DNA from 2 places in the Pseudarthrobacter sp. NIBRBAC000502771 genome. Region 2 is predicted to be linked to the other one. Evidence: predicted binding sites of a transcription regulator. Region 2 holds the regulator's gene; the other holds the start of a gene.

Region 1 (11,294 bases), 720 kb from region 2:
TTGGTACTGGGCGAATACCCGAAGGCTGCAGGCTCCGCGCTCCAACTGCTGCTCAACCTTGTAGGCATCGTGGTGGCCGCCGTCGCCGTCCTGCTCTTCTACCGCATGATCTCCAAGCGCCTGCCGGATGGTGAGGCCCGGACCCTACGGCGCCAGGGCAGCAGAAGCCGCAACTGACGGACAACGGTTCCTTTCGACTACGAGCGCAGCAGGGAGCGGAGGGTCTGGATGGTGTCCGCCTCGGCCGGGGCCTTGTCCTCCCGGTAGCGCTTGACCCGGGCAAACCTCAGGGCGATCCCGCCCGGGTAGCGCGGCGACTGCTGCACGCCGTCAATGGCTATTTCGACGACGGTCTTCGGCTCAACCCATACGGTGCCAGCGGTGCGCCGCACCTCAATCTCCTGGAACCTCTCCGTCTGCCAGCGCAGCAGTTCATCCGTAAGGCCCTTGAACGTCTTGCCCACCATCACGTAGCCGCCGGGTTCGCCGAAGTCACCGCCGGGATCCAATGCCCCGAGGTGCAGGTTAGACAGCATCCCTGTCCGGCGTCCCGAGCCCCATTCGCAGGCAAGCACCACCAGGTCGTAGGTATGCACCGGCTTCACTTTCACCCAATTGGATCCGCGCCGGCCGGCGGCGTAGACCGAGTCGATCGCCTTCACCACCACGCCCTCATGGCCCGCGGCCAGCGCATCCTGCGAAACGCGCTCGGCGACGGCGGGGTCGGCGGTGACCTCCCCCGGGATCCGGTGTGCAGGGGCCACGCGGTCGAGGATGTCGATGCGGGTGGCCAGCGGTTCATCCAGCAGGTCACGGCCGTCGATGTGCAGCACGTCGAAGAACCAGGGGTGCAGCAGCGTCTCCCGGACTGCGTCTGCGCCAAAGCGCGACATGGTTTCCTGGAAGGGCCGCGGGGCGCCCTCTTCATCCAGGGCGAGGGTTTCGCCATCGAGGATGACGTCCTGTACCGGCAACCCGCGGACCAGGTCCACCACCTCGGGCAGGCGGTGCGTTACATCGGCAAGGTTGCGGGTGAAGATGCGCACGTCGCTGCCGGACCGGTGCACCTGGATGCGGGCGCCGTCGAGCTTATATTCCACCGAAGCCTCCCCGGTGGCTTCAAGGGCCGCGCCCGCGCTGCCGGCGGTGGCCGCGAGCATGGGCTGCACCGGCCGGCCCACCACCAGGCCGACGGCATCAAGTTCCGCGGCGGTGCCCATCAGTGCAAGTAGCGCCGTACCGCCGAGGTCGCCGGAGAGCATGGCCGCACGCCGCACTGCGTCGACGGGCCGGTCCGAGGCGCGTGCGACGGCGTCCGTCAGCACTCCTTCCAGGGCGCCGGTGCGCAGTTCCCCAAGCAGGACGCCGGCGATGAACGACTGCTCGGGTTCGGTGGCGGCAGCCATGAGCGTATTGAGGATGGCGGCCCGTTCTGCACCCGACCCGCTGCCTACTGTTGCCAGGAGCCGGTCCAGCGCGGTATCGAAATCCGACACGGTGAGGCGTGGCTCCGCTGCGGGTTCCGCCTTGGCCGCAGCCACGGCGCTCCAGCCAACCCCAACCCGGCCCTGGCGGGGTTTGGCACAGAGCAAGCCCACCGCCGTCGGAATCTCCGCCGGTTCCAGCCGGCGCAGCAGGTGGACCAGGGCGTCCACCTTTGCCAGCCGGGACCGGGTTGATGCGACGGCTTTAGTGGTTTCCACGAGCTCAAGGAGCAGCATGGCACCATCCTGCCACGGGCACTGCACCGGCACCCTGGATCGGAGTACTGGACAGCGTGCAGGCGCGGTCCACAATGTGCGCGTGGGGATCATCGTGGCAAACCTGTTCATCACCCTCGACGGCGTGTACCAGGCGCCGGGCGGCCGTGAAGAAGACCCTGAAGGCGAATTCGCGTTCGGCGGCTGGCAGGCGCCGGTGTCCGACGACGAGGCCGGCGCCTCGATAGCGGACGAGATCAGCCGGATGGATGCCCTCCTCCTCGGCCGGAAGACCTACGACATCTTTGCGTCCTACTGGCCCCACCAGTCCGGTGACATAGCCGATGCCCTCAACCGGGTCCCCAAGTTCGTTGTCTCCGGCACAATGGCGGACCCGGACTGGGCCGGCACCACTGTCCTGCCGGATGCCGCGGCCGCGGGCGGCCTACGGGACGGGTTTGGGCAGATCCATATGTTCGGCAGCGGGGTACTGATCCGGTCCCTCATGGCGGCCAATGTGCTGGACCGGCTCCATTTCTGGCTGTATCCGGTGGTCCTGGGCCAGGGAAAGCGCCTGTTCGGCACTGGAACGGTGCCCTCCACCTTCACGCTGGCCGAGCCGGCCCGCAGCTTCCCGAAAGGGGCGGTCTCGCTGGTGTACGAACGCGGAGGAGAAGTGGAGACGTCCGAGATGACCGCAACCTAACCTCGCTTCGCTCGGCCAGGGACCCTGGCGGCGTGGGCCCAGCAACCTAGCCTGGCATCCTGTGAAGGGCATGAAAAAGGCTGGCCCGGCAGATGCCGGACCAGCCTTTTCAGCGGAAAGCCGCTAAGGTGCAGCCCTAGTGGCTGTGGCCTGCGTGTTCGTCCTCTTCGGCCGGCTTCTCCACGACCAGGGTCTCGGTGGTGAGAACCAGGGCGGCGATGGAGGCCGCGTTGCGGAGGGCTGCACGGGTGACCTTGACGGGGTCGATGACGCCCGCGGCGATCAGGTCCTCGTACTCGCCGGACTTGGCGTTGAAGCCGTTGTTGGTCTCCAGGTCGGCAACCTTGGAGGTGACAACGTAGCCATCGAAGCCGGCGTTCTGGGCAATCCAGCGCAGCGGCTGCACCAGTGCGCGGCGGACGATGCCGACAGCTGCGGCGGCGTCGCCTTCGAGGGCCTTCACGGAAGCGTCCTCGTCCAGTGCCTTGAGGGCGTGGATGAGGGCGGTACCGCCACCGGCCACGATGCCTTCTTCGAGGGCAGCGCGGGTGGAGGACACGGCGTCCTCGATGCGGTGCTTCTTTTCCTTCAGCTCAACCTCGGTGGCAGCGCCAACCTTGATGACGCCGATGCCGCCGGCAAGCTTGGCCAGGCGTTCCTGGAGCTTCTCGCGGTCCCAGTCGGAGTCGGTGCGGGTCAGCTCGGCGCGCAGCTGGGCTACGCGTGCAGCCACGTCCTCGGCCGAACCGGCGCCGTCGACGATGGTGGTGTTGTCCTTGGTGACGGTGATGCGGCGGGCAGTACCCAGCACCTCCAGGCCTACGGAGTCCAGGCTCAGGCCCAGTTCCGGGGAGACAACCTGTGCACCGGTGAGGGTGGCGATGTCCTGCAGCATGGCCTTGCGGCGGTCGCCGAAGCCGGGAGCCTTGACGGCCACGACGTTCAGGGTGCCGCGGATGCGGTTGACGATCAGCGTGGACAGGGCCTCGCCCTCAACGTCCTCGGCGATAATAAACAGCGGCTTGGAGCTCTGCAGGGCCTTTTCGAGCAGCGGCAGGAATTCCTGGATCGAGGAGATCTTGCCCTGGTTGATCAGGATGAGTGCGTCCTCGAGGACTGCTTCCTGGCGCTCCGCGTCGGTGACGAAGTACGGGGACAGGTAGCCCTTGTCGAACTGCATGCCCTCGGTGAGGACCAGTTCGGTCTGGGTGGTGGAGGACTCTTCGATGGTGATGACGCCATCCTTGCCCACCTTGCCAAAGGCCTCGGCGAGGAGCTCACCGATCTCGTCGCTCTGCGCCGAGATGGCGGCAACGTTAGCCACCTGGGTGCCTTCGACCGGGCGGGCGTTTTCGAGCAGGCGGGCAGCCACGGCCTCAACCGCAACCTCGATGCCGCGCTTGATCTGGCCGGGGGCAGCGCCGGCTGCAACGTTGCGCAGGCCTTCCTTGACCAGCGCCTGGGCCAGGACCGTGGCGGTGGTGGTGCCGTCGCCGGCAACATCGTTGGTCTTGGTGGCTACTTCCTTGGCCAGCTGGGCGCCAAGGTTCTCGTAGGGATCGTCCAGTTCCACTTCGCGGGCGATGGTGACGCCGTCGTTCGTGATGGTGGGGGCGCCCCACTTCTTGTCCAGGACGACGTTGCGGCCGCGGGGGCCGAGCGTCACCTTGACGGTGTTCGCGAGCTTATCGATGCCGGCCTCAAGGGACCTGCGGGCAGCGTCGTTAAACGCAAGCTGCTTTGCCATGGTTTTGTCCTTTCAAAGACAGAAACCCCGCACTGCCGGCCAGCATGAGCATGGCCGGCAGCACGGGGATCCGAAGAGTTACTTGACGACGATTGCCAGGACGTCGCGGGCGGACAGCACGAGGTACTCGGTGCCGCCAGTCTTGACTTCAGTTCCGCCGTACTTGGAGTAGATGACGACGTCGCCAACTGCTACGTCAACGGGAACGCGGTTGCCATCTTCGAAGCGGCCGGGGCCAACTGCAACAACTTCGCCTTCCTGCGGCTTCTCCTGTGCGGAGTCCGGGATGACCAGGCCGGAAGCCGTGGTCTGCTCGGCTTCGAGCGGGCGGACAACAATACGATCCTCAAGAGGCTTAATAGAGACCGACACTCGGACCTCTCCTTTTCGTCAGCAAATTCGTGGACTGGAAAGCTTTCCGCCGTAGCTGGCAAACCGTCGTCGCGGTGCCGGCAGCAGCCTGGCTGGCAGCTCTTCATGTGTTAGCACCCTCCTAGGGAGAGTGCTAATGAAGACTCTATGTAAGGGTTAGCACTCGGTCAAGGTGAGTGCCAACGTTTCGTCATGGGCGTACACCCTTTGGCGCCCGACGGCGGTGGGCCGCCGGGGAGGGAAGGCACCCCATCCCGGCAGCCCGGGTGGTCGGTGCCCCGCGTCGTCACCGGCCCAGGTCGTCGAAGTCCACGTCCTCGCCGCCGTCGGTTTCGCCGTCGTCCTGGTTCCGTCCCCTGTACAGCACCCAGCCGGACACTGCCGCGGCGAGCAGCGCAGCAACGAGGAAGAAGATGCTCCCGGCCCGCGCGCCGTCGTACAGCCCGCGGATGTCCCTGGCCTCCGGGGTGTTGTCCTGGACGTTTTTGCCGCCTACCGAATAAACGGTCGCGTTGAACGTGTCCAACAGGAAGATGATCACCAGCAACGCGATGCAGACCACGGCCACCACGGCGGCGGCAATCAGGACGGGACGGGCGAACCTGGCCGGCCCGTGGTCCCCCGGTTCGTGGTCATCGGGCTCGCGGGGGGCTGCGCTCTCATCCATGGATTCAACAGTATCCGCATCCCGCCCATGCACTCCTCCACTAGGCTGGAACCCATGGCTCACGCTCCCCAGGACCAGATGGCACAGGACCAAATCGCACCGTTGCTGACCCCGGAGGGCTGGGAGTTGCTGGCGTCCCTGGGCCCATACCGCGATGAGGACTCGTTGGAGCTCAACGCTGCACTCCGGAAGGCAGGTCACCCTGCAGGACTCGTCTCGGCCGTCCTGACCCAATCGCGGCTGCGCACCAGGGCGGAGTCCAAGTTCGGCGAATTCGCCCGGCAGATGCTTTTCACGCAGGCTGGGTTGGAACAGGCCACGCGCCTGAGTGTCGCCGCCCACCACGCCCGGCGGTTCGCCGCCGCCGGGATCAGCCACGTGGCGGACCTTGGCTGCGGCCTGGGCGCGGACTCCCTGGCCCTGGCCTCCCTGGACCTCAACGTCACTGCCGTCGAAATGGACGAAACCACCGCGGCCTGCGCCACCGTGAACCTCATTCCCTTCCCCAACGCCACGGTGGTGCATGCCGACGCCTCGTCCGTCCCCCTGGACGGGATGGACGGCGTCTGGCTGGACCCGGCCCGGCGGGTCACCTCCAGCTCCGGCACCAAGCGGATCTGGGACCCTGAGGCATTCTCGCCGCCGTTGTCCTTCGTGGAGTCACTGGCTGCCCGGGGCAAGGCCGTGGGCGTGAAGATGGGCCCGGGCATGCCGCACGAGTCCGTGCCTGCGGGCTGCGAGGCGCAGTGGGTGTCGGTGGCCGGTGACGTCACGGAGGTGACCCTGTGGTTCAACGGCGTTCGCCGGCCCGGAGTCCGCCGCGCCGCGCTGGTCCTGGGGCCGCAGGCACCTGCGGAGTTGACCAGTGCCGAGGACTTCGGCGCGGGCCCTGCCGCGCCGGTGGGCCCCGTGGAGGGGTACCTGTATGAACCGGACGGCGCCGTGATCCGTGCCGGGCTGGTGGCGGACGTGGCGCTGCAGCTCGGCGGCCACCTGGTGGATGAACACATCGCCTACATCTGCGCGCCCAGGCTCCTGGCCACCCCGTTCGCCCGTGCCTTCAAGGTCCTGGAGGTCATGCCGTACAACGTCAAGTCGCTCAAGGCATGGGTAAAGCGGGAGGGCATCACCGTGCTGGACATCAAGAAGCGCGGCATGGCGGTCACTCCGGAAGAGCTGCGGAAGCAGCTGCTGCCCGGCGGAAAGAACGCGAAGAAGGGCGGTAGGACGGCCACCCTGGTCCTGACGCGCATCGGCGAGGACCGGGTGGCCATCGTGGTGGAACCTGCCTGACGCACGCCTTACTGGGCGCGCATGAAGTCCTCGGCCGCCCGCACTTGGTCCGGCGTGGGACGCACGCCCGTGTACAGGACGAACTGCTCCAGCGCCTGGATGGTGGCCACCTCGGCCCCCGTGATCACTGGTTTGCCGGCCACACGGGCGGCGCGGATCAGCGGTGTTTCGGCGGGCAGCGCCACCACGTCGAACACCAGGCGGGCTGCGTCGATGGCTTGGGCAGGGAAAGCCATTGTGTCAGCTTCCGCGCCGCCCGCCATGCCGATCGGGGTGACGTTGATGATCAGGTCAGCCGTCCCGCCGTCGAGCGCTGCACGCCACTGGAAGCCATACTGGTCCGCCAGCGCACGCCCGGCGGCCTCGTTCCGGGCGATGACGGTGACGTCCCGGAATCCTGCGTCCCGGAGGGCTGCAACGGTGGCCTTGGCCATGCCGCCGGCGCCCTGCACCAGCACCGAATAGTCGGTAGGGACTTCATTGGTGGCGAGGAGCTGTTCGATGGCGGTGTAGTCCGTGTTGTACGCCTTGAGATGCCCGTCCGTGTTCACGATGGTATTTACGGAGTCGATGGCCTTGGCGGAGGGGTCCATCTCGTCCACCAGCGCGATGACGTCTTCCTTGTAGGGCATGGAGATGGCACAGCCACGGATGCCCAGCCCGCGGACACCCGCGATGGCCTGTTCGAGGTTGGTGGGCGCGAACGCCTTGTAGATCCAGTTCAGGTCCAGCTGCCCGTAAAGGTGGTTGTGGAACCGGGTCCCGTTGTTGCTGGGACGGGCCGAGAGCGAGATGCAGAGGGTCATGTCTTTATTCAGAATGGGCACCAGACCATTAAAGCGTTCCTGCGGGCATGCGCGGCCAGGGGCTCAGGGGCAGCCGGTTCCGGCCGGGAAGGGCCCGACGGCGGCGGGCAGCTTTCCCGGGGCCGGGGCCTTCCCTGCCAGTACGGCGGCCAAGGCGTCGAAGGCGGCATCGGTTCGTCCGTACAGTGCCAGCTTCACCGGGGCGCTGGACCCCTGGAGTAGCCAGGGGGCGTCGAGGGACACGGCGATGTCCCCGCCCGCCGGTTTGCCGCCGAATCCGATGAGGTTGACCACCGGCCCTGATCCCACGGCAATCCCGGCGCGCGCGGCGGCGGCTTCAAAACGTTCCCGGTCCCCCGGTCCCCCGCCGGCCACCCGCACGGAGCCGGGAACCAAGGGTCCGCTGCAGGGGCCGGAGACAACCGTGACGGCCGATGCCGAGACCTGGGCCGACAGCGCTGCCCCGCTTCCTGCCGGAGCACCCGCGCCCGGGGTTCCGGCAGGCGGCGTGGTGCGGGCATGCCAGATCATCATGGTGGCCACGCGCTGCGCTGCCTCATCCAGGCGTGCGGCGGGAAGGGTCCCGGCGGCCAGGGCCTGGACGATGGCGGCGTGCGCCTGCTCCACGTCCGCAGGCATCAGCAGCAGGTCGGCGCCGGCGGCCAGTGCTTTCACTGCAGCGGCGCCGGCCGGGTACTGGTTCTCGACGGCGCCCATGTTGAGGGCATCGGTCACGGCCACGCCCTTGAAGCCCAAACCCCTGAGCGCCGCGTAGCTCGGTGCGGAGAGCGACGACGGCACACCGGGTTCCAGCGCGGGCACGGCAATGTGTCCGGTCATGACAATGGGCAGGCCCGCGGCGACGGCAGCCTCGAAGGGTTTCCAGTCCCGGCCCCGCAGCACGTCGAGGCCTGCCGGCTGGACGGGGAGGCTGAGGTGGGAATCCGCCGTTACCGAGCCGTGCCCGGGAAAGTGCTTGACGGTGGGGAGCACCCCTGCGTCCAGCATGCCTTGGGCGAATGCCGTTCCCTGGGCTGCCGCCGCAGCAGGGTCAGAGGACATGGAACGGGCGCCGATGGTCGGGTCTGCAGGGCCGACAGTCACATCAGTGTCCGGTGCGAAATCCAGGTCGAAGCCCAGCGGCACCAACTCGCTTGCCAGGCTCTTGCCGGCCTTGCGCGTCAGGTCAAGGTTGCCGGCGGCCCCGTAGCTCATGGGCGTGGGCCATTCGGTGAGGGGCTGCCCCAGGCGTGCCACCGCTCCGCCTTCCTGGTCTACGCTCATGATCCCCGGCCAACGCCGGCCGTCCGTGGCAACAGCCTGCTGCAACCGCTGGTTCACGGCACCCATTCCGGGCACGTCCACCTGGCCCCGTGGGTCGCGGGGCACGTTGTCCCCCATGATGATGGACCCTGCCAGGTGGAGGCGCTGGATGAGCGCCGCCTGCGCCTCCACCTGGTTGCCCTTGAAGAACGGGAGCAGGACCTGCCCGGCTTTCTGCTCGGGCGACATGGCCGCGACGGCCGCCGCCGCGGCGTCCTGGTCCCGCTGCTCCGGCCCCCACCCCAAGGGCCGGGAACCCGGATCAGGTGACGGGGAAGCCAAAGGGGGCGCCGGCGTCGTACTTGCTGATGCGGACGGGGACACCCCGGTGGGCGGCGCGGAGGACGACGGCGGGGCGGCGCCCGGGGAGGCCGAGCAGGATGCCAGCGCCAGTGCGGAAAGGGCGGCGAGGAGGGGGAAGGATTTGGCAGGACTATGACGCGGGGGGAACGGTGCCATCAGTACGATGCTACCCCTGCACTAGACTTGAACCACCCGTTCCCCTGCCGGCAGCAGCCTGTGAGCGGCTTCAGCCAGCGGCAAACCGGACAGTAAGGAAACGTGTGAAGATCGACTTCGCGTCATCGAGGCAGTCAACCCTCGGTGTTGAGTGGGAGCTTGCCCTGGTGGACGGAAAGACGGGCGAGCTCGCTTCCGTGGCCAACCAGGTGCTCCGCGGCGTGGCCTCCCGCCATCCCGAGCTCAACGAAGACGACGAACATCCGCACATCAAGCAGGAACTGCTGCTCAACACGGTGGAACTGGTCACCGGGATCTGCGAAACGGCCGCCGAGGCCAAGGAGGACCTCAACAGGTCCGTCGCTGCCGTGCGTGAAATCACCGATCCCATGGGCGTGGAGCTGTTTTGCGCCGGCAGCCACCCGTTCAGCCCCCCGCAGCTGCAGCCCGTGACGGACAAGGAGCGCTACGCCAAGCTCATCGACCGGACCCAGTGGTGGGGCCGGCAGATGGTCATCTACGGCGTCCACGTCCACGTGGGCCTGGACCGCCGGGACAAAGCCCTTCCGGTCCTGGACGGCCTGGTCAACTACTTCCCGCACTTCCAGGCGCTCTCCGCGTCCAGCCCGTTCTGGGGCGGCGAGGACACCGGATACGCCTCGCAGCGTGCTTTGATGTTCCAGCAGCTTCCCACCGCGGGCCTACCCTTCCAGTTCACGTCCTGGGCGGAGTACGAGTCCTATGTCCAGGACATGTTCACCACGGGCGTCATCGACACCATCTCGGAGATCCGGTGGGACATCCGGCCGGTGCCCGCCCTGGGCACCATCGAGATGCGGATCTGCGACGGCCTGGCCACCCTGGAGGAAGTAGGGGCCATCGCGGCGCTCACGCAGTGCCTGGTGGATGAGTTCTCCACCACCCTGGACAATGGCGGCACCATCCCCACCATGCCGCCGTGGCACGTCCAGGAGAACAAGTGGCGGGCTGCCCGGTACGGCCTGGACGCCATCATCATCCTTGACGCCGCGGGCAAGGAGCAGCTGGTCACCGACCACCTGCTGGAGACCCTGAACCGGCTTGAACCGGTCGCGGCCAAGCTGCGCTGCTCCGACGAACTGGCCGACGTCGAGAAGATCATCAGCCGCGGCGCCGGGTACCAGCGCCAGCGCCGGGTGGCTGCCGAGAACGGCGGGAACCTGCAGGCCGTGGTGCTGGACCTGGTCAAGCAGATGCGCAACGGCCCCACCGCCTGACCAACCCCCTTCCCGTTTCGCAGGGTTTGCCGGGTGTCAGGCGGGGAGCGAGACCGAGGTTACGGGCATCGAGGAGTCCGGGGCGAAGCCGATGCCGCTTGGGTCGGCGCCGGCCATCACCAGCTGCGCGCCGAGGGCGGCCACCATGGCGCCGTTGTCCGTGCACAGGTCCAGCGGCGGGACGTGCAGGCGGATACCGGCGGAGGCGCAGCGTTGCCCGGTCAGCTCCCGCAGGCGGGAGTTTGCCGCTACGCCGCCGCCCAGCAGGACATCCTTGATGCCGTGCTCCCGGCAAGCCAGAACCGCTTTGGAGGAGATCACGTCCACCACGGCTTCCTGGAACGCCGCGGCAATGTCGGCCACGGGAATCTCTTCGCCGCGGGCCTCGAACTGCTCTACGCACCGTGCCACGGCCGTCTTGAGTCCGCTGAAGGACCAGTCGTACCGGTGCGGGCCGGGTTCATCGGCCGTGCCCATATATTTCGGCTGGCTGAGGCCCCGGGGGAAGCGGATCGCCTTGGGATTGCCGGTGCGGGCCACCTTGTCGATGGCCGGTCCCCCGGGGTAGCCCAGCCCCAGGATGCGCGCCACCTTGTCGTACGCCTCGCCTGCGGCGTCGTCGATGGTGGAGCCCAGGAGCTGCACGTCGCTGGTGATGCTGTTGATCCGCAGGATTTCGGTGTGGCCGCCGGAAACCAGCAGGGCTCCGAGGTTCTCCGGCAGCTCCTGCCTGCGGCCGGTGGCACGGTCGTCCAGGAGTCCGACGCCAACGTGCGCCACCAGGTGGTTGATGGCGAACAGGGGTTTTCCGGTGGCCACGGCGAGCGCCTTGGCGGCGCACACGCCCACCATCAGCGCGCCGGCAAGCCCAGGTCCGGAGGTTACGGCGATGGCATCCACCTCGTCCAGGGTCACGCCGGCGTCGGCCAGGGCCTGTTCGAGGGTGGGAACGAAAGCATCCAGGT
Region 2 (9,630 bases):
CTGGTTGAGCGTCTTGGGCCGGATGGTCCTGCCGCGGCTGGAGAGGATGTCGTGCGTGAGCACGTCCACGGGATTCTGCAGCGACTGCGTGCGGAGGAGGGCCACCAGCTGTTGCAGCACCGCTGGGGTGATGACGGTGCCCCGGGCCACAAGGCCACGGACCTCCTGGAGGAGCCGCATGATGCGGGGAACGTCGCTGACCGGTCCGCTGATGGACAGTTCGTTGCCGCGGGCATGGAAGTTGACGTCCGGGAACTGCTCCTCGATGAACCGCAGTGCCTCGTCATGACTGCCGAGCGACTGAACCATCTGGTCGGAGTTCTCGAAGAGGACTACTTCGGTCCGGATGCCGGGAAGGGAGTGCGGGAATTCCCCCGGACTGCCATCGCCCGTGTTGAGCCGGCGCTTACCATTTGCTGATTCAGTCATGGTGCTGGCCCGCAGGCCCGTGGTCCCCTCAAAGATCGACATCAGTTGTTCGCTGCAGCCGATACCCGATGAACGGGGCACCTGCCGGCGGTCCCTTTATCTTACGCCAGCACACGCCCCGGCCGGATACCTGCCGGGCCAGTGACCTGCACCTCCGCCACCCTGAAGAGCCGTTTGCGGGCAGCGAAAAGCAGCGTTTGGTATCAACTTCATATCGGCCTCATATCGTTCCCGTTGCAGTTGGGGCCGGGGAGGCGAATGCGCGGTTGGGGCGGCCCTCCCCTGTGTAATGCTGGAAATCCAGCATCTGCTGGAACGCCAGGCCGCCAGGGGGATCGGCCCGCCACGCCATGAAAGGACAAGGGCAGGACAGTGCCGGAAACCTCTGTGCCCGAAAGGGCAGGACGACCCATGGGCCGCCTGCGCCCGGCCGTCCTGGCAGGAATCCTGGTGCTCGTTCCGGTCCTCACTGCCTGCACTGCCGAAGGCGGACCAGCCCCCACGGGGACCGTCGCCTCGGTCCCCGCCACAGGCGGCACCATGCCGGACGCTCCCTCCACCAGCGCCCCCCTGGAAACCACCCAGTCCTCCAACAAGGCGCCCGTGTACTGGATCGGCCGCACGGGCGGGAACGTCTTCCTCTACCGCGAGTTCCGGGACGTCCCGGAACAGGAAAACCCGGTGACCCGCGCCCTGCGCGCCATGATGTCAGAGAAACCGCTTGACCCTGACTTCTTCACGCCGTGGCAGAACCCGGACAAACTTGCCACGTCCATTTCAGGCAAGGACATCATCACCGTTGACGTCTCCGCAGATGCCTTCAACAGCAACCTCGACGCTGATATGGCAGCCCGTGCCATCCAGCAGCTGATCTATACGGCCACCGCCGCCGCTGCCAGCTCGGGCCTGATCGACACCGGGCAGCAGGTCCGGGTCCGGATCCTGGTGGACGGCCACACGGACTACGTGGCGTTCGGAAAAGTCCAGCTGGGCGCGCTGATGACCCGGGCCGCCGGCCTGGTGGCACCGGTCTGGATCATCGATCCCCAGGAAAACACCGAGGTGCCCAGCGGCAGCGTGAAAATCACCGGCCGCAGCACGTCGCCGGGGGCAAAGCTGCACTGGCAAATCCTGCAGTCCGGGGACGGTGGCAGCAAATCGCCCTTCCTGACCGGAGAAACCACGGCGGCCGCCGGGCAGGGCCAGGCGGGAGTTTTCACGCTGGCGCTCAACCTTCCGCCGGGCGACTATGAGCTCCGGGTGGCCCAGGCAGGTTCCGGCGGGGAGCCGGACCGCAATGAGGACACGAGGTCCTTCAAAGTCAGGTAGCGGTCCACCGGCCAAGGATGTCGCTTGCAAGCACGACGGCGGCGGGACCGGCTGTGGAGGACCGCAGGACGTGGTGCCCCAACAGGGCAGTCACGGCACCTTTGTCGCAGAGTTTCGTTACTTCCCGCGGGCTGATTCCACCCTCCGGACCGACAATCAGAAGGACTTCCAGGATTCCCGTCCGGGCATTCCCCTGCCACTGTTCAAGGACAGCACGCAGCGGGCGCACTGCGTCTTCGTGCAGGATGACTGCCAGGTCAGCGGCCTCCACTGCAGCGGACAGCCCTGCTGTTTCAACCGCTGCCCGGACTTCGGGAATCCAGGCCCGCCGGGCCTGTTTGGCGGCTGCCGCCACGGCGGATTCCCACTTGGCGTGGGCGCGGGCGGCCCTGTCGCCCTTCCAGCGGACGATCGACCGTTCCGACTGCCACGGTATGACGGCGTCGATCCCCAGTTCGGTGGCCGTCTCGATCGCCAGCTCGTCACGATCTCCCTTGGCCAGCGCCTGGACCAGCACCAGCCGTACGTCCGGCATTTCATCCGTGGCCACGGCACCGCACTCCACTTCAAGGCCGGAGGGTGCAGCGGAGACGACCTTTCCGGTCATGCGGGTGCCGGCCCCGTCGACGATGTCCACCGGCTCTCCCGGCGACAGCCGTTTAACCGTGACTGCGTGGCGTGCCTCGGAACCGTCCAGGACAAAGTGGCCGCCGGGGGCCATTCCGGCCAGCGACCCGGCGGGTGTGAAGAAGACGGGATTGCTCACCGCTACAGGTTACCGAACCGGTCCCGGAGCTTGGCGAACATGCCGCCGCTGGCAGCGAGCTTTCCCTCTGTGATCTGTTCCCCGCGAAGCTTGGCGAGCTGCCGGAGGAGGTCTTCCTGCGCCGGGTCGAGCTTGGCCGGGGTGTCCACCTGGAGGTGGACCTTCAGGTCCCCGCGGCCGTAGCCGCGCAGGTGGGTGACACCAAGGCCGCGCAGGGTGATGACCTCGCCGGACTGTGTTCCCGGCTTGACGTCGATGTCCTGGGTGCCGTCGAAGGTTTCCAGGTTGACGTCGGTGCCCAGGGCAGCGGCAGTCATGGGGATGTGCAGGGTGGCGTGCAGGTCGTCGCCTTCCCGCACATAGGTGGCGTCATTGTTGACGCGGATTTCCACGTACAGGTCGCCGGCGGGGCCGCCCGCCGGGCCGGCCTCACCCTGCCCGGAGAGCTGGATCCTGGTTCCGGTGGCTACGCCGGCGGGGACTTTGATGGTCAGTGAACGCCGGCTGCGGATCCGGCCCTGGCCGCTGCATTCGTTGCAGGGGTCCTTGATGACGGTGCCGAAGCCTTCGCAGGTGCCGCAGGGGGCCGCAGTCATGACCTGGCCCAGGATGGAGCGGACGGCCCGCTGGACCTGGCCGCTGCCGCCGCAGATGTCGCAGCGCTCGGGGTGGGTGCCGGGCCGGCAGCAGGATCCCTCACAGGTGGGGCAGACCACGGCGGTGTCCACTTCGAGCTTCTTGTTCACGCCGAACACGGCGTCGCGAAGGTCGATCCGGACGCTGATGAGGGCGTCCTGGCCGCGGCGGACACGGGAAGCCGGGCCGGAGCTGCCCCCGGCGCCGAAGAAGGTGTCGAAGATGTCCTGGAATGCGAAGCCCTGGCCCGCGTAGCCGGCTCCGCCGAAGCCGTTGTCCGTGCCGTTCTCGTTGCCCGTGGTGTCGTAGATCCGCCGCTTCTGGGGGTCGGAGAGGACCTCGTAGGCGTGAGTTACTGCCTTGAAGCGTTCCGAGGCATCCTCACCGGGGTTTACGTCCGGGTGGAGGGTGCGGGCCAGTTTGCGGTAGGCCTTTTTGATCTCTTCGCCCGTAGCTTCGGGTGAGACTCCAAGGACGTCATAGTGGCTGCTCAAAGTTCGTATCTCTTCCTTGTTGTACTGCGTTCAGTCGGGCGGCCCGGCCCGTTGTTCCCGGCCGGAACATGCTCCGGCCGCGCGGGTCAGGGCCCCAAAATCCTGGAAAGGTACCGGGCCACTGCCCGGACGGCGGCCATGGTGGTGGGGTAGTCCATCCTGGTGGGCCCGAGGATTCCTACCTTGGCGACGCTGTCGGGGCCGTAGCCGGTGGCCACTACCGACGCTTCGGCCAGGCCGTCGTAGGGGTTTTCCCTTCCGATGCTGACGGCAACGCCGCGGTGGTCCTGGGCCATCTCGCTCAGCAACCGCAGCATCACCACCTGCTCCTCGAGGGCCTCGAGCACGGGACCGATGCTGAGGGGGAAGTCAACGTTTGACCGGGCCAGGTTGGCTGTCCCGGCCATGACCATCCGGTCCTCCCTGGTGTTTTGCGCCAGCCCCTCGAGGCCAAGTGCCAGGGCGTGCGCAGCCTGCCGCTGTGCCTGTGCCGTGCCGGCCACGACGGAGGGAAGCGCCGTGGCAAGCCGGCTCAGCGGCGTCCCGGACAGTGCGGCGAGGAAACGCGTGCGGAGTGCTGCCACTGCGTCGTCGCTCAGGTCCTGGCCGACGTCGATGACCCGCTGCTCCACCTTGCCGCTGTTGGCAATGAGGACCACCAGCACCTTGCGGGGGGCAAGCAGCACGAATTCGATGTGGCGCACCAAGGCCTTGCTGAGGTGCGGGTACTGGACCACAGCCACCTGGTTGGTCAGCTGCGACAGCAGCCGGACGGTGCGGTCCAGGACGTCGTCGAGATCGTCTGCGCCTTCAAGGAGGGACTGGATGGCCCGGCGTTCGGCCGCCGACAGCGGTTTGACCGCCGAGATCTGGTCAACGAAAAGCCGGTAGCCCTTGTCCGTGGGAATCCGCCCTGCACTGGTGTGGGGGGCCGTGATTAATCCCTCGTCCTCAAGGGCCGCCATGTCATTCCGGATGGTTGCGCTGGAAACCCCAAGGTGGTGCCGCTCAACCAGGGCTTTCGACCCAACCGGCTCGCGGGAGTGGACGTAGTCCTCCACGATGGCCCGCAGCACTTCCAGTTTGCGTGGCTCGCTCACTCTCCACCTCCATCCATGGTGCAGGGCCCATGCCCCGCCAGATGCCACCTTGTTAGCACTCGACATGCCTAAGTGCTAACAGTCTATTATGCCTTGGCCCGTTGTTAGCATTGGTACCGCTCCGGGCGAAATTCCGGTGCGGAGGACCTAGCGCTAGGCGGATCGAATCCATGGATTACCAAAACTGGGGGCCCCGCGGCATTTCCGCCCCGGCCAAGTCGGAATTGCCCGAGGTGCCGGTGGAGCGGGGCATGGTGCTGGAGGATGTGCAGTCAGGCTGGGTAGGCGCCGTGACGCGGGTGGAAAAGTCCGGAGGGATGCACGTGGTTGCCCTGGAGGACCGCCGCGGGAAGTCCCGGTCCTTCAAGCTGGGCTTCGGTTTCCTCCTGGAGGGCCGCCCCATCAGGCTCATACCCCCGGCGCCGCGGCCGGCTGCCGGCGCTCCGGTTGCCGGCAGGACGGCCTCCGGTTCTGTCCGGGTCGCCGGCCAGCGGGCCCAGGTGGCCAAGGCAAGCCGCATCTGGGTGGAGGGCAAGCACGACGCCGAACTCGTGGAAAAGGTCTGGGGCGACGACCTTCGGGTGGAAGGCATCGTCGTCGAACCCCTGCATGGCATCGATGATCTGGCGGCGGCGGTTGCCGGCTTCAACCCCGGTCCCGGCCGGCGGCTCGGCGTCCTTGTGGACCACCTCGTTCCGGATTCCAAGGAGTCCCGCATTGCCGACGCGGTCATGGCATCCCCCGGCGCGGCCGGGAATGTCCTGATCGTGGGACACCCCTATGTTGACGTCTGGCAGGCCATCCGGCCGGCGGTCCTGGGCATCGACAAGTGGCCGGCCGTGCCCCGCGGACAGGATTGGAAGACCGGGATCCTCAAAGCCTTCGGCTGGCCGCATGCGACCAAGGAAGACATCGGCCTCGGATGGCAGAAGCTGCTGGGCGCCGTACGCACCTACGCCGACCTGGAAGCATCGCTGCTGGGGCGGGTTGAGGAAGTCATCGACTTCCTCACCGTGCCCTGAGGGGCGGACACCGCGCCGGAAGCCAGTATTCTTGGTAGTGCAATGCCGCCTTTTTCAGGGGCATTGCACTACGCGCCCGTATTTGACGTCAGCACCACTTGCATCTCCGAAGGAACAGACTGTGGCAGAAAACGCACGTGATCACAGGGATGGCCAGGGCCGCTCCGAGTACCATGGCGTCCCCGCCAATGCCCTGCCGCTCACGGCCAGCGAAGACCGCCAATGGGCCACGCTGGCACATTTCGGCGGGATCCTTGGCTGTGTCCCCTCGCTGCTGATCTACCTGATCTTCCGCGACCGCGGGCCGTTCACCGCGCAGGAATCCAAAGAGGCGCTGAACTTCAGCCTGCCGCCCACCATCGCCGCCGTGCTGGCCAACATCCTGGTGTTCATCCCCTATGTTGGCAACATCTTCGCCGTGATCGCGACCCTGATCTGGGTGGCGCTGACCTGCTTCTCGGTGGCCGCAGGAATCCACGTCAACAAGGGCCAGCCGCACCGCTACCAGTACAACCTGCGCTGGCTCAAGTAGCGGCGCAGGCCCTCCCCCTGGACGCGCCGGCGGCCGTCAGTCCGGAAGGACGCGGCGGACCACAGCGTCCGCCAGGAGCCTGCCCTTCAGCGTAAGGACAAGGCGGCCCTTGAAAGCGGCGGCCGGCTCCACCAGGCCGTCAGCGATGAGCCCGGCAACCTGGTGCCTGCCCCCGGCGCTGAGGGCCGAAACCTCAAGCCCTGACTGCAGGCGCGCCTCCAGCATCACCCGCTCCATGTTCCTGGTTCCGGCGTCAAGGGTTTCCCGGCCCGCCGCGGGCGAATGCCCCTGGGACAGTCGGTTGGCATAAGCGGACGGGTGCTTCACGTTCCACCAGCGCACCCCGCCCACGTGCGAATGCGCGCCGGGGCCGATGCCCCACCAGTCGTCGCCACGCCAGTAGGCCAGGTTGTGGCGGCACGCGTGCTCCGGGCTCCGCGCCCAGTTGCTGACCTCATACCAGCCGAGCCCGGCGTCGGTGATGAGCTGGTCGGCGAGTTCGTACTTGTCGGCGTGGTCGTCGTCGTCAATTCCCGGCACCTCGCCGCGGCGCATCTGCGCCGCCAGCTTGGTCCCGTCCTCGACAATCAGGGCGTAGGCGCTGATGTGGTCCGGCTGGTAGGACAGGGCAGTTTCCAGGGAGTGTCGCCAGTCGGCCAGCGACTCCCCCGGCGTCCCGTAAATCAGGTCCAGGCTGACATCCAGCCCTGCCTCCCGCGCCCACTGCACCACCTGCGGAACCCTGCTGGGGGTGTGGGTGCGGTCCAGGACCTTGAGCACGTGCGGGACGGCGGACTGCATCCCAAAGGAGACCCTGGTGAAGCCCGCCTCCTTGAGGACGGCAAGGGACTCCGGCGTGACCGAATCCGGGTTGGCTTCCGTGGTGACCTCGGCGCCGTCCTCGATGCCCCACCGGTCAATGGCGGCGCGAAGGATCAGGGCGAGGTCATCGGCCGGAAGCAGGGTGGGCGTGCCGCCCCCGAAAAAGACAGTGCTGAGCTTGCGCTCCGGCAGCCCGGAACGGGTCATCACCCTGGCGGCCAATGACACTTCCGATACTGCCGTTTGGGCGTAGGCGTCCTGTGACGCGCCGCCACCCAGTTCCGTGGCGGTGTAGGTGTTGAAGTCGCAGTACCCACAGCGCACCGCGCAGAACGGGATGTGGACATACAGGCCAAAGGCCCGGGCCGCCGCACCGTCTGCTGCCTGGGCAGGCAGCAGACCGTCCGACGGCGCCGGGTCGCCGAGGGGAAGCGTGCTGGGCATCAGCGGGTCCCCTGCTGCGCGGTGGTCACTTCTTCTTGGCCTTGTCCTTCGATTCGTCGGTGGTCAGGGCGGCGATGAACGCTTCCTGCGGCACCTCCACCGTGCCCACCATCTTCATGCGCTTCTTGCCTTCTTTTTGCTTCTCCAGCAGCTTGCGCTTCCGGGAGATGTCACCGCCGTAGCATTTGGCCAGCACGTCCTTGCGGATGGCCCGGATGCTTTCGCGGGCGATGATCCTGGAGCCGATTGCCGCCTGGATGGGCACCTCGAACTGCTGCCGCGGGATGAGTTCGCGGAGCTTGCCGGTCATCATCACACCGTAGGCGTAGGCCTTGTCCCGGTGGGTGATGGCGCTGAAGGCGTCCACCTGTTCACCCTGGAGCATGATGTCCACCTTCACGAGGTCGGCGACCTGCTCGCCGTCGGCCTTCCAGTCAAGGGAACCGTAGCCACGGGTCTTGGACTTCAGGATGTCGAAGAAGTCGAACACGATTTCCGCCAGCGGCAGGCGGTACCGGATTTCCACCCGGTCCTCGGAGAGGTAGTCCATGCCGCCCATGACGCCGCGGCGGGACTGGCACAGTTCCATGATGGCGCCGACGAATTCGTTGGGGGCCAGGATGGTGGCCGACACCATGGGTTCGCGGACCTCAGCGATTTTGCCCGTGGGGTACTCACTGGGGTTGGTCACGCGGACCACCTTCTTGTCCTCCAAAGTCACCTCGTATTCCACGTTCGGTGCGGTGGAGATCAGGTCGAGGTTGTACTCGCGCTCCAGCCGTTCGCGGGTGATCTCAAGGTGCAGCAGGCCCAGGAAGCCCACGCGGAACCCAAAGCCCAGCGCGGCCGAGGTCTCCGGCTCATAGACCAGTGCGGCGTCATTGAGCATGAGCTTTTCGAGGGCGTCGCGGAGTACCGGGTAGTCCGCGCCATCCAGCGGATACAGGCCCGAGAACACCATGGGTTTGGCGTCGGCGTAGCCGGGCAGGGACTCGGCCGCCGGCTTGGCAAGGTTGGTGACCGTGTCGCCCACCTTGGACTGGCGGACGTCCTTGACGCCGGTGATCAGGTAGCCCACTTCACCTACGCCGAGGCCCTTGGAGGGTGTGGGTTCCGGGGAGCTGACGCCTATTTCCAGGAGTTCGTGAGAGGCCCTGGTGGACATCATCTGGATGCGTTCGCGGGGGTGGAGCATGCCGTCCACCACGCGCACGTAGGTCACGACGCCCCGGTAGGTGTCGTAGACCGAGTCGAAAATCATGGCGCGGGCCGGCGCGTCCGGGTCGCCTTTCGGCGCCGGCAGGTCCTGGACGATCTTGTCCAGGAGGGCCTCCACGCCGACGCCGGTTTTACCGGACACCCGCAGGACATCCTCGGGGTCGCCGCCGATCAGGCTGGCCAGTTCGGCTGCGTACTTTTCAGGCTGGGCCGCCGGGAGGTCGATCTTGTTAAGGACCGGGATGATGGCGAGATTGTTCTCCATGGCCAGGTACAGGTTCGCGAGCGTCTGGGCCTCGATGCCCTGGGCCGCGTCGACCAACAGGATCGCGCCTTCGCACGCGGCCAGCGACCTGGACACCTCATAGGTGAAGTCCACGTGGCCAGGTGTGTCGATCATGTTCAGCGCGTAGCTGACACCGTCCACCTCCCAGGGCATGCGGACTGCCTGGGACTTGATGGTGATGCCGCGTTCGCGCTCAATGTCCATCCGGTCCAGGTATTGGGCCTTCATGTCGCGCGCCTGGACCACCCCGGTGGACTGCAGCATGCGGTCAGCAAGGGTGGACTTGCCGTGGTCGATATGCGCGATGATGCAAAAGTTCCGAATAATTGCCGGATCTGTCGCGGCGGGCACCGGTGCGGTGCGGGCCATGGGAGACACGCAGGGTCCTTACTGTTGGCTTTTCTGCAGCCCTCCGCCAGGCACACCGAAAGGCGCCCGCGGTCCAGCCGCACATCTTGAACTTCCAGTGTCCCACGTCCCGGACCCCGCCTCCGCATCCTGGCGGCTCGTCCACAGCACCCGGTGCCGCCACTCCGCCGATAGGCTGTCCGG

Evidence for each region. Region 2 encodes HrcA, which represses chaperone genes, less so after heat shock. Its sites were predicted from a motif close to TTNGCACTCGNNNNNNNCGAGTGCNAA; they were not measured.
Region 1: the regulator HrcA is predicted to act here: its motif matches at 4,682-4,708, upstream of groES (co-chaperone GroES).

The regions. Positions count from the first base shown of each region.
Region 1 covers NZ_CP041187.1:2,390,102-2,401,395, reverse strand. Annotated here, with positions in the region: gene NIBR502771_RS11310 (DUF389 domain-containing protein) at 1-177, shown strand, start outside; gene NIBR502771_RS11305 (ATP-dependent DNA ligase) at 198-1,721, opposite strand; gene NIBR502771_RS11300 (dihydrofolate reductase family protein) at 1,804-2,406, shown strand; gene groL (chaperonin GroEL) at 2,543-4,153, opposite strand; gene groES (co-chaperone GroES) at 4,232-4,525, opposite strand; gene NIBR502771_RS11285 (hypothetical protein) at 4,812-5,192, opposite strand; gene NIBR502771_RS11280 (class I SAM-dependent methyltransferase) at 5,247-6,485, shown strand; gene NIBR502771_RS11275 (shikimate 5-dehydrogenase) at 6,494-7,291, opposite strand; gene NIBR502771_RS11270 (glycoside hydrolase family 3 N-terminal domain-containing protein) at 7,355-8,803, opposite strand; gene NIBR502771_RS11260 (glutamate--cysteine ligase) at 9,178-10,329, shown strand; gene tsaD (tRNA (adenosine(37)-N6)-threonylcarbamoyltransferase complex transferase subunit TsaD) at 10,366-11,294, opposite strand, start outside.
Region 2 covers NZ_CP041187.1:3,115,756-3,125,385, reverse strand. Annotated here, with positions in the region: gene NIBR502771_RS14620 (PhoH family protein) at 1-429, opposite strand, end outside; gene NIBR502771_RS14615 (GerMN domain-containing protein) at 841-1,758, shown strand; gene NIBR502771_RS14610 (16S rRNA (uracil(1498)-N(3))-methyltransferase) at 1,751-2,524, opposite strand; gene dnaJ (molecular chaperone DnaJ) at 2,527-3,654, opposite strand; gene hrcA (heat-inducible transcriptional repressor HrcA) at 3,741-4,754, opposite strand; gene NIBR502771_RS14595 (DUF3097 domain-containing protein) at 4,925-5,776, shown strand; gene NIBR502771_RS14590 (DUF4870 domain-containing protein) at 5,898-6,308, shown strand; gene hemW (radical SAM family heme chaperone HemW) at 6,345-7,574, opposite strand; gene lepA (translation elongation factor 4) at 7,600-9,456, opposite strand.